3 regions of the Paenibacillus sp. KACC 21273 genome follow, and region 2 is predicted to be linked to each of the others. Evidence: riboswitches for the same ligand, from Rfam matches in the RefSeq annotation. Region 2 holds a riboswitch; each other region holds the start of a gene.
The links. Region 2 has a riboswitch for thiamine pyrophosphate ahead of PQ460_RS21805 (ABC transporter substrate-binding protein). Riboswitches for the same ligand answer to the same signal wherever they lie in the genome.

Region 1 (4,289 bases), 550 kb from region 2:
AGCTGTCTAAAGATGTTTTTGTTAAGCATTATTATTCGAAATATGCTGGTGAGTTTCCTGTATGGGTAGCTATGGAAATTACTACTTTTGGAATGATATCTAAATTGTTCAAAAACTTGAAGAAGGAAGATAAAGACTACATAGGATATATGTATTATGATGGTATAAAAGGGTTTTATGTAAGTAGTTGGCTACATTCGATTAGTAATCTTAGAAATATATGTGCTCATTATGGACGAGTGTACAATAGAAATTTTCCACATCCTCCTCAATTATTTAAAAAAGATAAGCCCAAAATTATAGATGATAAGAAAGTTTTTTCTGTTATTTTGATTATGAAATACTTCATCCCAAACAAAGATGTATGGAATGATTGGTTAGAAAAACTTAAAAGTTTACTTGATATGTATTCAGAAATAGATCGAACATTAATAGGATTTCCGCCAGATTGGTATACTGTTTTAAAAAAATAAAATAATAATTTAAGTGAAAGAGACCTCTTTTAATTAATCCGCTACCTTACATTCGGTAACAGATTATAAAAGAGGTTTTTTTACATTTTTGGTCTATTAGCGTTTTTTGGGCGTATATTCCAGATCGCGGAATAGGCGATTGAGTTCATCGGTTGTCAGGTCGCGCCATTTGCCTGTTGGTAGATTGCCCAGACGGATATTCATAATACGCGTACGGCGTAGCGCACGAACTTCATAGCCAAGTGCAGAACACATGCGGCGAATCTGACGATTCAATCCTTGCGTCAAAATGATTTTGAATACATATTTGGATTGTTGAACGACCTGACAAGGTAACGTAACTGTATCTAGAATCTCTACACCGGAAGCCATTTGTTTGAGAAAAGAAGGCGTAATCGGTTGATCTACAGTGACGATATATTCTTTTTCATGCTTATTTTCAGCACGCAAAATCTCATTAACGATATCGCCATCATTGGTCAGCATAATCAAGCCATCCGAATCTTTATCCAATCGTCCGACATGGAAAATACGCAGGGGATGATTGACAAAATCTACGATATTGCCCCGAATATGGCGCTCGGTTGTACTGGTAATGCCTACCGGCTTGTTGAGCACAATATAGACATTTTCTTGTTCGACTTTGATCGGTTTGCCTTTGACCCGCACATCGTCGCCTTCTTCGACCTGACTGCCTAGCTCGGCAACCACACCATTGATTGTGACAATACCTTCATTGATCCATTTATCAGCACCCCGGCGGGATGTAATTCCAGATTCACTAATATATTTATTAATTCGCACGTATAAGCACACCTTTAACTCTAATTTTTGAGTAAGCTATTCAAGCTGTTACTCAAGTCTACCTCTACGATACCCTTTTTTGCTTTATTTTAAAAGTCATGTTCGTCTGTACGGTATGATGTTATGATTTTGTATGCAAAATATGGTGCAGTGCTTGTTCCAACCGTCCGTATTTGAACATAAATCCTTCTTTGATGAGACGATTAGGGATCACCCAACGGCTTTTAAGCACCAATTCAGGTTCCGTCCGAATCACTCTAGCTCCTAGATTAAGCATCCATGTAGACGCAGGTAGACCGCCTTTACGATGCATCACTTTGCGCATCGTTGCCATCAGTTCACGATTGGTCACCGGATTAGGAGACGTGCAGTTGAATACTCCTTCAAGCGATTCCCACTCTTGAATAAATAAAATAATCTGAAATAAATCTTCGACATGAATCCAGCTAAACATCTGCTTCCCTGACCCTTGATGACCACCCAGCCCGAAGCGAACTAGATTTTTGAAAGGGGTCATCACACCACCACCGGGCCCTAATACGATAGCAATCCGTAGTGCGGCTTGACGGGTATGGGGAAGGCTAAAAGAGAAAAAAGCTTCTTCCCACGCTTTGGCAACATCTACCGAAAATCCGCTACCGATTTCGCCTTTGGTCTCGGTCATAGGGCGATCTTCTGCATGGCGATAAATGGTAGCTGTACTGGAATTGATCCAAAGCGCAGGCGGATGTTCACAAGCCAGGATAGCGTTTCCAAGAATCTGGGTGGTTTCGATTCGAGAGTTCATAATTTCACGTTTATTTTGTTCGTTATAACGACAATTGACCGATTTACCCGCTAGATTAATCACCATTTCTGCTCCGTCGAGAGCTTGAACAATTCTTTGATGATCATCCCATGCGATATGCGGAGATTGTCTGGAAATGATCTGCACTTCAATACCCAATGCTGCAAATCTTTTTTCCAAATACTGCCCGATAAATCCTGTGCCACCTGCCAATACCACTTTACGTGTCATCGAGATCAACTCAATTCTGTTTAGATAGTTAAATTTACGCGTCAATCCTTACTAATAATTATATTTTACACCATTTTATAACCCTATAACTGTTAAAAAAGGAAAGATTACTGAGGTTATAGCAGTTGACAGTCTGTTCAATCGTGTGTACAGTAAGATGCAAATGAATCGAATGACCACTAGGGGAGCCTTTGTGTAGGCTGAGACGGGAAGATCCCGGACCCTTGGAACCTGATCTAGTTCATACTAGCGTAGGAAAGTGGAGACTGTGCAAGGGTACCTGTACATATACGTACACCTATTCTGCCGCTCCATCACGGGGCGGCTTTTTTGCATGTATTTTTCCATATATTCCAGTAGTGGTCCTTCTTTATTAACCAAGCGTCTTTATCGATGCTTCAATCTAAGGAGGATACAGTTATGAGTTTTTCACAGGAAATTAGACAGGCCGCAGACCCTATTTTTGAAGCGATTTTTAACCATCCATTTGTACAAGGGATTGCCAAAGGTGATCTGCGTAGCGAGCAATTGATCCATTATGTAAAGCAAGATTTTGAGTATTTGAATTCTTTTATGCGTATCTATGGAACGGCAATTGCGAAATGCCCAACACGTGAAGATATGGCAATGTTTAACGAGCAAATTTCATTTGTGCTTCATAGTGAAATTCATCCTCATAATAACTTTTGCGAGGTGGCTGGCGTCAAGTATGAAGATTTGCAAGGATATGCGCTTTCTCCTTCTTCTCATCATTATATTCGTCATATGTTAACTGTGGCTCATGAAGGGGATTTAGGCGATATTTTGGCGGTATTGTTGCCTTGCCCGTGGACGTATTGGGAGATTGGCGTGAAATTATTGGATGAAGTGAAGCCTGATGCCTCCCATCCTTTTTATGATTGGATTAACTTTTATGGCAATCGTACCGATACGATTACTCATCAATTCTGTGCTCGGTTGGATGAATGGGCAGAGCAGACGACACCTGCACATCGGGCGCGTATGAAAGAGCATTTTCTTCTAAGTTGTCAGTTTGAATATATGTTCTGGGATATGGCGTACACTCTGGAAGATTGGCCTGTGCCGATGGAGGTTGCACGCGTATGAGTTCCTCATCAATCTCTATGACATGGAAAATGAAAGAAGTGGTGTTGACTGTTATTCTGGCGGTGGCTTGTGGCGTTATTTATCTAGGATGGTCGACATTATGGATACCGATCTCTGCATTAGTGGGGCCTGTAGGTGCAGGATTTATGTTCGGCATCTGGATTATTGCAAGCCCGATTGTAGCTTATATTATTCGTAAGCCAGGGGCGGCATTGATTGCTGAAGTAGCGGCGGCGGCTGTAGAGCTGTTAACAGGTAGCCATTTTGGATTATCTGCTTTATTGATCGGTGTGTTTCAAGGGATTGGAGCAGAGATTGCTTTTGCTGTATTTGGCTACAAACGTTATAACTTGATGACGTTAATGTTATCAGGAGCGCTGGCGGCAGTAGGTGGAGTATTGTATAACGTTATCGCTAATGGATTCGGCTATTACACCACACAAGTATTGATTACGACTCTGGTTATTCAAGTGATCAGTGGAATGATTTTAGGTGGATGGTTAGCCAAAATTATTGTAGAAGCTTTGTGCAAAACAGGGGTACTGGATCAATACGAAATTATGAAAGTACGGCGGAAGAAGGGAAATGCGAATGGAATCGCTTCTAGGGTGTAAAGACCTGTCAGTACGTTTTTATCAGCGAGAAGAAAATGTATTAACAGACATTCATTTATCGATTTCACGTGGAGAAAAAGTATTGATTCTAGGGCCAAGTGGTAGTGGCAAGTCGACGCTATTATCTGCATTGTCCGGTATTATTCCTGAACATGTAGAAGCTGAAGTGGAAGGCGAGATTCAGTTAGCCCCTCAATGTGGCGTGATGTTTCAAGACCCGGATTCGCAGTTCTGTATGCTTCATGTGGATGAAGAGATTGCTTTTAGCTTGGA
Region 2 (4,289 bases):
ACGATCGGTAGTAGCCAGTCCGCTCAGCGCCGCAATGGTCACCGGGAAAAAGCAAACCAGAATAATCACAATTAATTTGGACAATATCCCAAATCCGAACCAGATAACGAGTAGCGGTCCCAGAGCAATCGTAGGGATATTTTGACTCAAGATCAATAATGGATATAATGCTGAACGTAGAAAAGGAATATAATGAAGCACGCCTGCGACCAGTAATCCAAAAGCAACACCTATACTAAAGCCGGATAGTGTCAATTTTAACGTCGCCCATGTGTGCAAGCCCAGTCGGTCTTTCTCACTCCATGCTTCATGTCCAATCAATGCAGGGCTAGGAAGAATCCATGTCTCAATATGGAATAGACTGGTTGCCAGTTGCCAGATAATCAGTAATAAAACAACCGCCCCGAGGGGCGGCCATAGCCTGTTCCACCATGTATTCATCGTAGACATTAGCGGTACTTCTCGGTTAATCCATCCATACTGATTCCGGTTGGACTATGAGCAATTTTGATCTGAGAAATAATACTGGGGCTTCCTTTTTCCACTAACGCTTCGTGCATTTGACGAACCACTTCTAACAATTCGCTAAGTTCGCCTTCCATCGTGGTCTCAAGTGGATGCACTTCATATTTCACACCGGAGGCTTGAATCACTTCTATTGCCCGGTCGACATAATCGTAAGAGTTCTCACCAGCTTGAGTTTTGGGAATAACCTGAATACTTAAAAGGGTGTGTGCCATAGTAGTCATCTCCTTATGTTCTATTTATGATTTGGTGGCTTCAGGTAAATAATCGTTTGTATACGCTTTGGTTGCATCTAACGGTTTGTCTAACAATTTCTGCTTGAACATCCAATCGGCATAACCTTCCCAGACCGATTGTTTTTGCTCGCCCCAGCGTTTGGCATCATCTTGATAACGTGGAGATAACCATTTTTGGCTAGCTTTGACCAGTGCAGGATCAAGATCGGGTACTGCTTTGAGCAATATATCTGCTGATTCATCAGGATGAGCGATTGCATATTCATATCCTTTACTGGTTGCCGCCATAAATGATTTCACCAGTGCAGGATCGGTAGCGATCTGCTTCTCATTGGTTACGATAACAGGCGTATAATAATCTAATTGATCTGAATAATCTTTTACATATAACATATCTAATGGTTGTCCGCGAAGTTCTGCTTCAATTCCTGTCCATCCATAGAATATCCATGCAAAATCGATTCCTTTTTGTACAGCTGTAAAATAATCCGCATTACCGATATTAACACTTTTGACTTTGCTAACATCGCCACCGTCGGTATCCATAATTGATTTCATAACCGCTTCTTCAACAGGCGATCCCCATGCACCGTAGGATTTGCCTTCCATATCTTTAGGGCTTTTGATTCCGCGATCTGTAGGAGCGGCAAAGCCAGATGTATTATGCTGGATAACTGCCGCGAGTGACACTAAAGGCACTCCTTGTACACGCGCTTGAGTCACACTTTCTTGATAACTGATTCCAAAAGGCACTTCACCAGAAGCGACCATGGTATCTGCTCCACCTTGACCGGGAGCAATAATTTCGACGTTTAATCCTGCTTCTTTATAATAGCCCAGTGCTTGGGCAACATATAAGCCAGTATGATTTGTATTTGGTGTCCAGTCGAGCACGACTTTCACATCTTTAAGTGCAGATGTTGATCCTGCCTGATTGGCTGTATTGCTTGTACTTGTTGCTGAACCACATGCAGTGGTGATCCACAATAAACCTACCATTAACCACGGTAAGCTTTGACGCCACCTTTTTTGAGTTCTCATTACCGTCATCCTTCTTTCTTCTAGCTCAAATAGTCAATCCTGTAGTACTGGATAAAAGGCATAAAAAAAACGCCCCCATCGGGACGACATAGGTGCAATTATAAGCTAGAGTACAGCATATAACGACTTGTTACTTTCCTACGCTGGCATTATCCAGATCAGGTATAAGGGTCTGTATTTATCACAATACACTCTCAGCCAGTTGCAACTAGCTCCCCTGTACATATGCGGTTTTTTTACATTGTAATTATAGACCAGAGGGTATCAACTGTCCAGTAAAGAGAATGCGGTGTCATCAGCAAAAGACAGTGTATTTCGGTTCAGTCTCGCTGGCTAAGGGTATTTACATATACGGAAGTTTGTAACTAACAAAAGTTCCATTCAATATTCTTCTATACGTATCGAATAGATATACATAGACATAGATATTGAATACACCCATACGTTTATATACAGGAGGAGATTGATCATGAGTAAAACAGCTGAAGAACAAGCGATATTAACTGCATTAGAAGGTAATCCATTTTGTGCACTAGGTACAGTAGAAAACGACAAACCTAAAGTACGCTACATGGCGCTATATAACGAAGGCTTGAATATTCATCTCGCGACAAACCGCAAAACACATAAAGTCGAAGAGTTAGAAAAAAATCCGAACTGTTATGTATTGTTGGGTTATGAAAAAGGCGGCACTAATCAAGTCGTTGAAATCGAAGGTGTAAGTGCTGTATCTACAGACGACGAATTGAAAAAACGTGTCTGGAAAGAAGAATTTAAAGAATGGTTCTCCGGTCCAGAAGATCCTGATTATGTGATCCTAGATATCAAACCACAAACGATTGAATATACAGATCAAGATGGTAACAAAAAAACGTGGACTGCGTAATCTGATACAACTTTAATTGTTTAAGATAGCAGTTATCACATAAATGACTCGGAATTTGAAATTTGCGAAACAAGAGAAATGAATGCAAAATTCAAATTCCGAGTTTTTTCGTCTTTATTTTTCCATAAAAAGGATAAAATAGGTACTTGAGGAACTTGATAAGGTATACTCAAATAAGGTATAAAAAGGTATATAGAAATATTTTATAGACTAACCTGTAAAATGACGATGATGGAATAAAATGAAAGTCTCATTGATAGCAAGATATAAGGAAATATACTGGAGGTGGTTTCCTTGAACTTAAAACAAATAGAACAACAGATTGAGCAGGAACGCCGCATATTGAACCAGATGGCAGAAGAACATGGGATGCGCGATTATCGTGTGTTAGACCAATCAGAACAATTAGATCGAATTTTAGATATGTATTTTCAATATAAAGATCGAAATACTAATTTTTTAACTCCTTAATCTCAATGAGTTATTATTTATGAAAAGAAACATGACACAATCATGTAAATTATAGAATTTTTCGCAAAATAAATCTTATTTTCATAAAAAATAGAACTAATAACCCTTCAAATATATCAGCTGATAGTATACAATTCTATCATGCGTTTCTTTTGGTAGCCTTTTTACTATTTATCTGCCTACTCTAAATCATAATTTCTAATATGATTTTTTTAAAATCAGCATGTTAAGTAGATTGTCACTGCTTGTTCATGCTGTTATACATATAGGGCATAGAGATAAATAGTAAAAGGTCAAGCAAATGCGAATATATTTGGGAGGGGTTTTTTATTTTGAACTTGGGAAACAAAACATTTAAAAAAGCAATTACTGTCATCGCAGCTCTGCAATTGTTTGCAGTGTCGGCAGTTCCTGCTTTTGCAGCCGAAGCCACTTCTTCTGAATCTACCGTAAAATTACGTTTGTTGGAGACAACAGATATTCATGTGAACGTAATGAACTATGATTATTATTCAGATGCAGCGACAGATCAATATGGATATGCCAAAACAGCAACATTGATCAAAAATGCGCGTGCAGAAGCCAAAAACAGTGTATTGATCGATAATGGTGATCTATTACAAGGTAATCCGCTAGGTGACTATGTAGCCAAAGTTGATCCTTTAAAAGCAGGCGAAGTTCACCCTGTCTACAAAGCGATGAACCAATTGGGTTATGATGCAGGAAATATTGGTAACCATGAATTTAACTATGGTCTGGATTTCTTGGGTAACGCTCTCAAAGGCGCTAACTTCCCTTATGTGAATGCTAATATTTATACAGATGATGGCACAGGTTCAGGTGAGAAAAACTACTTTACTCCTTATTTGATTTTGGATAAAGAAGTCACTGATGAAAGTGGAGCTAAACATACGATTAAAGTAGGTGTTATCGGCTTCGTACCACCACAAGTAATGCAATGGGATAGCGCAAACTTGTCGGGGAAAGTGGTTGCTAAAGATATCGTTGAAACAGCGAACAAATTTATTCCACAAATGAAAGCAGAAGGCGCAGATATTATTATTGCAGTGCCACATTCTGGCTTTGAAGATATTCCTCAGACTGAATTGATGGAAAACTCCGTGTTGTAT
Region 3 (4,289 bases), 370 kb from region 2:
TCGAACCTACAGCTACAATAATAAGAGTCGCTACATTGATCTGCCCGACAATGCCTGAATCGCTAATACTGATTTTGAACAGTCCCATTAATGCTTGAATAAGAAATACCCATGTTAACGCTACCCACGGAATCATCAAGTAATACATCGGCTTGCTCAATTGTTTCTTTTCCGGTAAATTACGAATTAATATATTGCCGTACTCTATCGATTCTTTACCGAATAACTGTTTGGCAGTTTTACCTTTTTTCTGCGCTTCTAGCAAATGATGACCCATTTCTAAAAGCAATTCTTCGCCTGCTTCACGATCAATTCGTGCATCCCGTACATGTACAATAACATCATCATAATAATCCAAATTTTCTGGTTTTAATTGATCCCGTACGGTGTTAATATTTTTAACCATTTGGCGTATTGAGCTCATTATTCATTCCTCCATTCTCGTTGTTCGAAGCTACTATTTTGCCATACTTTCCTTGCGTTGACAATGATCTAGCGTTAATGATAATATGGTTTCAAGATTAAAGCATATTAAACTGATCGGAATTGTTTATTTAAGAGGAGGAATCATCATGGAACGCAATATCGTCATTCGACATCACGACTTGGATCTGACAGCTAGTATTCATTATCCTGAACAGGAACCACAATCAGCAGGACGAGGCAAAAGCCGTACACCGCTAATTGTGATCTGCCATGGTTTTGTTGGCAGCCGTATTGGAGTGGATCGCCTATTTGTTAGTACAGCCCGTGAATTGGCGGCTGACGGTTATATGGTGGTTCGCTTTGATTATGCAGGTTGCGGTGAAAGTGGCGGCGACTATGGCAAAGAAGGACTTGAATCAATGGTCGCTCAGACTCGTACTGTACTGGATTATGCAATGAATTGCAGTGACATTGATCCCACCCGCGTCACATTGATCGGTCATAGTCTGGGTGGTGCTGTAGCAATTCTTACTTCTGTACGAGATCATCGTGTCAAAAGTCTGGTGCTATGGTCAGCAGTAGGACATCCATTTAACGATATTATCAAATTAACCGGTCGGGACAAATACGATCAAGCAGTGATCGAAGGACAAGCCGATCATTTAGGTTACTCGTTTACACCTGTATACTTTGATTCGCTAGGCAATTTCCAACCGTTTCAAGAAGCCAAGCAATTTGGTGGCGATGTGCTGGTGATTCATGGTACAGGGGATGATGTGATTCCGGTAGATTATGCTTTTTTGTATCAAAAAGTATTCTGGACACGTTCAGAAGGACGCTGTGATAAAGAAATTATTTTCCAAGCAGATCACACATATTCCAATGGAACCCACCGCCGCGAACTGCTGGACAAAACCCGCCAATGGCTCACCGAACGCAAAGTCGCTCAGACCGATTGGCAACACTGGATGATTTAAGCGCTTGGCAATATAAGCGCGACTTCTTCTAATATAATCCAACATGATTTTTGCATAGCAAAATATCTTTCGCTAAGCGCTTGGCAGTATAAGCGCGACTTCTTCTAATATAATCCAACATGATTTTTGCATAGCAAAATATCTTTCGCTAAGCGCTTGGCAGTTACAAACGCGATTTCTTCTAGTGTAATCCTTTACCAGATCATTCACCAGTGGTATGGTAAGAAAGAACAATCGAATAGTTACTGATTTCACTAGGGGAGCCTGTTGGCTGAGACGAAAATTCAATTTCGGACCCTTGGAACCTGATCTGGATTATACTAGCGGAGGGAAGTGGAGGCTGAATTTTCACTCATGTTGTGATATACCTGAATGAATGTTTGACCCATTTGTCTCTTCTGGAGATGGATGGGTCTTTATTACGTTATAGGAGGCAATATCAATGACTTTTCTAGCCAAAGTACGGGCGCAACATCCACTGATTCACAATATTACGAATATGGTCGTGACTAATTTTACAGCAAACGGATTGCTGGCGCTGGGGGCTTCTCCTTTTATGGCATATGCGCATGAAGAAGTAGCCGATGTGGCAGCTATAGCGAATGCAGTTGTGCTTAATATCGGTACGCTTGATCCATACACCGTCGAATCGATTCAACGTGCAGGACGTGCAGCGAATGAATCAGGTGTGCCTGTTGTATTTGATCCGGTAGGAGCAGGAGCTACCCCGTATCGTACACAATCGGCTTTGCAAATTATTGAACACGTTCAAGTAGATGTTTTACGTGGCAATGTAGCTGAAGTGGCTAATGTGATCGGCGAATCGTGGCAGATCAAAGGTGTCGATGCAGGAGCAGGCGAAGGCAATATGATCCAGATCGCAGAGCAGGCTGCTCAAAAATTAAAGTGCATTGTAGCCATCACCGGTGAAAAAGACGTTGTAACCGATGGACAGAACACCTATACCATTGCTAACAGTCATCAGATATTAACGCAAGTGACAGGCGGTGGTTGTCTACTAAGTGCCGTAGTCGGTGCATTTATCGCAGTCGCTGATCCTACACAAGCTCAAGAACGTCTGGAAGCCGTGACAGAAGCTTTAGCATTTTACGGTATAGCCGCAGAGATTGCCTATGAACAGACAGCAGGGCAAGGCACAGGCAGTTTTCAGATGCAATTTATCAATCAATTGTCTCTAGTCACCCCGGAGATCGTAACTGCACGAGCCCAGATCACTTCATCCAAAGCTTAATATTGAACATACATTCATATGATAAAGGAGCGAGACAAGATGAACGTGTATCAAGCATTGACGATTGCAGGTTCAGATAGTGGAGGAGGCGCAGGCATTCAGGCCGATCTCAAAACATTTCAAGAACTCGGTGTCTATGGCATGTCTGTTATTACTGCTATCACAGCGCAGAATACGACAGGGGTACAAGGTGTCTATCCGGTTCAGATTGAAGGTGTTGTACAGCAATTGGATTCGATCGGAACGGATCTACAACCCCAGGCTGTCAAAACAGGGATGTTATTTAGTGCAGATATTATTCGTTATGTCGCAGCAAAAGTAAAACAGTATCAATGGCAACATCTAGTGATTGATCCGGTGATGGTCGCTAAAGGAGGTTCTGTGCTGTTACAACAAGAAGCGTTGCAAGCGCTGATCTCTGATCTGATTCCGCTGGCAGAGATTATCACGCCTAATTTGCCAGAAGCCGAGTTATTAACAGGTCTATCGATTACCAATCTACAGCAGCGCGAACAAGCCGCCAAGCAGTTTGTAGAAATGGGAGCAACATATGTAGTGATCAAAGGTGGACATGATACATCGACGTCTACTGTAATCGATCTGTTATACGATGGAAATCAATTTGATTATTTGGAAAGTCAGCGGATTGATACGCCTCATACTCATGGCACAGGATGTACTTTTTCAGCGGCATTAACAGCAGAACTTGCTAAAGGCAAAACTATTTATGAAGCTGTACATACCGCGAAGCAATTTATTCAAGCAGCGATTGAAGATGGATTGGGTATCGGTTCCGGTCATGGGCCTACCAATCATTTTGCTTATCAGCAAAGGAGCCGAGTCTATGATCACCAAGCCTGATACTCAGCATATACGCCAGTACTTACGCCTTTATCTAGTGATGGGAAGCGTCAATTGTACTCGACCACCAGAAGAAGTATTAAGGTCTGCTATTGCAGGAGGGATCACTCTTTTTCAATTTCGGGAAAAAGGGGTTGGCGCTTTAACAGGGCAAGCGTATTATAAGCTGGCAGAACGTCTGCAACAGATATGCCACACTCATCAGATTCCGTTTATTGTGAATGATGATGTAGAGTTAGCGATCGCTCTGAATGCGGATGGAATTCATGTAGGACAAGAAGATGCACCCGCAGATCAGATTCGGGCACGTCTAGGGGATGATAAAATCATTGGTGTATCTGCTCATAGCGTAGCTGAAGCCAGACAAGCTATTGAAGATGGCGCTGATTATTTAGGCATAGGACCGATCTACCCTACAATCTCTAAGGCTGATGCGCAAGCCGTACAAGGAACAAGCACTATTACAGCACTGAAGAACCATCATATTGATATTCCATTAGTCGGTATTGGAGGAATTCATGCAGGTAATGCCGAGCCGATCTTTAACGCGGGCGCAGATGGAATAGCAGTGATCTCTGCGATCGCAGGACAGACAGATATAGAGCAAGCGACGCAGCAGTTAAATACGCTTACCCGTCGATTGATTGCGAACTAATCACCACGATACGATCTAATGCTGAATACATGTTTGTTGACCCCATCAAAAAAAGTCATTCGGTATACCGTAGCTTACAGTACGGTGTGTCGAATGACTTTGAATGGTAAACACTATT

Region 1: another riboswitch for thiamine pyrophosphate. It lies ahead of tenA (thiaminase II); the one in region 2 lies ahead of PQ460_RS21805 (ABC transporter substrate-binding protein).
Region 3: another riboswitch for thiamine pyrophosphate. It lies ahead of thiM (hydroxyethylthiazole kinase); the one in region 2 lies ahead of PQ460_RS21805 (ABC transporter substrate-binding protein).

The regions. Positions count from the first base shown of each region.
Region 1 covers NZ_CP117876.1:158,751-163,039, forward strand. The annotation lists gene PQ460_RS00755 (Abi family protein) at 1-473, shown strand, start outside; gene rluF (23S rRNA pseudouridine(2604) synthase RluF) at 570-1,277, opposite strand; gene PQ460_RS00765 (TIGR01777 family oxidoreductase) at 1,399-2,295, opposite strand; TPP riboswitch at 2,467-2,570, shown strand; gene tenA (thiaminase II) at 2,716-3,402, shown strand; gene PQ460_RS00775 (ECF transporter S component) at 3,420-4,016, shown strand; gene PQ460_RS00780 (ABC transporter ATP-binding protein) at 3,994-4,289, shown strand, end outside.
Region 2 covers NZ_CP117876.1:4,960,990-4,965,278, reverse strand. The annotation lists gene PQ460_RS21815 (ABC transporter permease) at 1-441, opposite strand, end outside; gene PQ460_RS21810 (MTH1187 family thiamine-binding protein) at 450-740, opposite strand; gene PQ460_RS21805 (ABC transporter substrate-binding protein) at 765-1,802, opposite strand; TPP riboswitch at 1,920-2,031, opposite strand; gene PQ460_RS21800 (pyridoxamine 5'-phosphate oxidase family protein) at 2,272-2,688, shown strand; gene PQ460_RS21795 (aspartyl-phosphate phosphatase Spo0E family protein) at 2,983-3,159, shown strand; gene PQ460_RS21790 (bifunctional 2',3'-cyclic-nucleotide 2'-phosphodiesterase/3'-nucleotidase) at 3,492-4,289, shown strand, end outside.
Region 3 covers NZ_CP117876.1:4,589,253-4,593,541, reverse strand. The annotation lists gene PQ460_RS20110 (DUF1129 family protein) at 1-424, opposite strand, end outside; gene PQ460_RS20105 (alpha/beta hydrolase) at 573-1,403, shown strand; TPP riboswitch at 1,650-1,752, shown strand; gene thiM (hydroxyethylthiazole kinase) at 1,846-2,655, shown strand; gene thiD (bifunctional hydroxymethylpyrimidine kinase/phosphomethylpyrimidine kinase) at 2,695-3,516, shown strand; gene thiE (thiamine phosphate synthase) at 3,500-4,171, shown strand.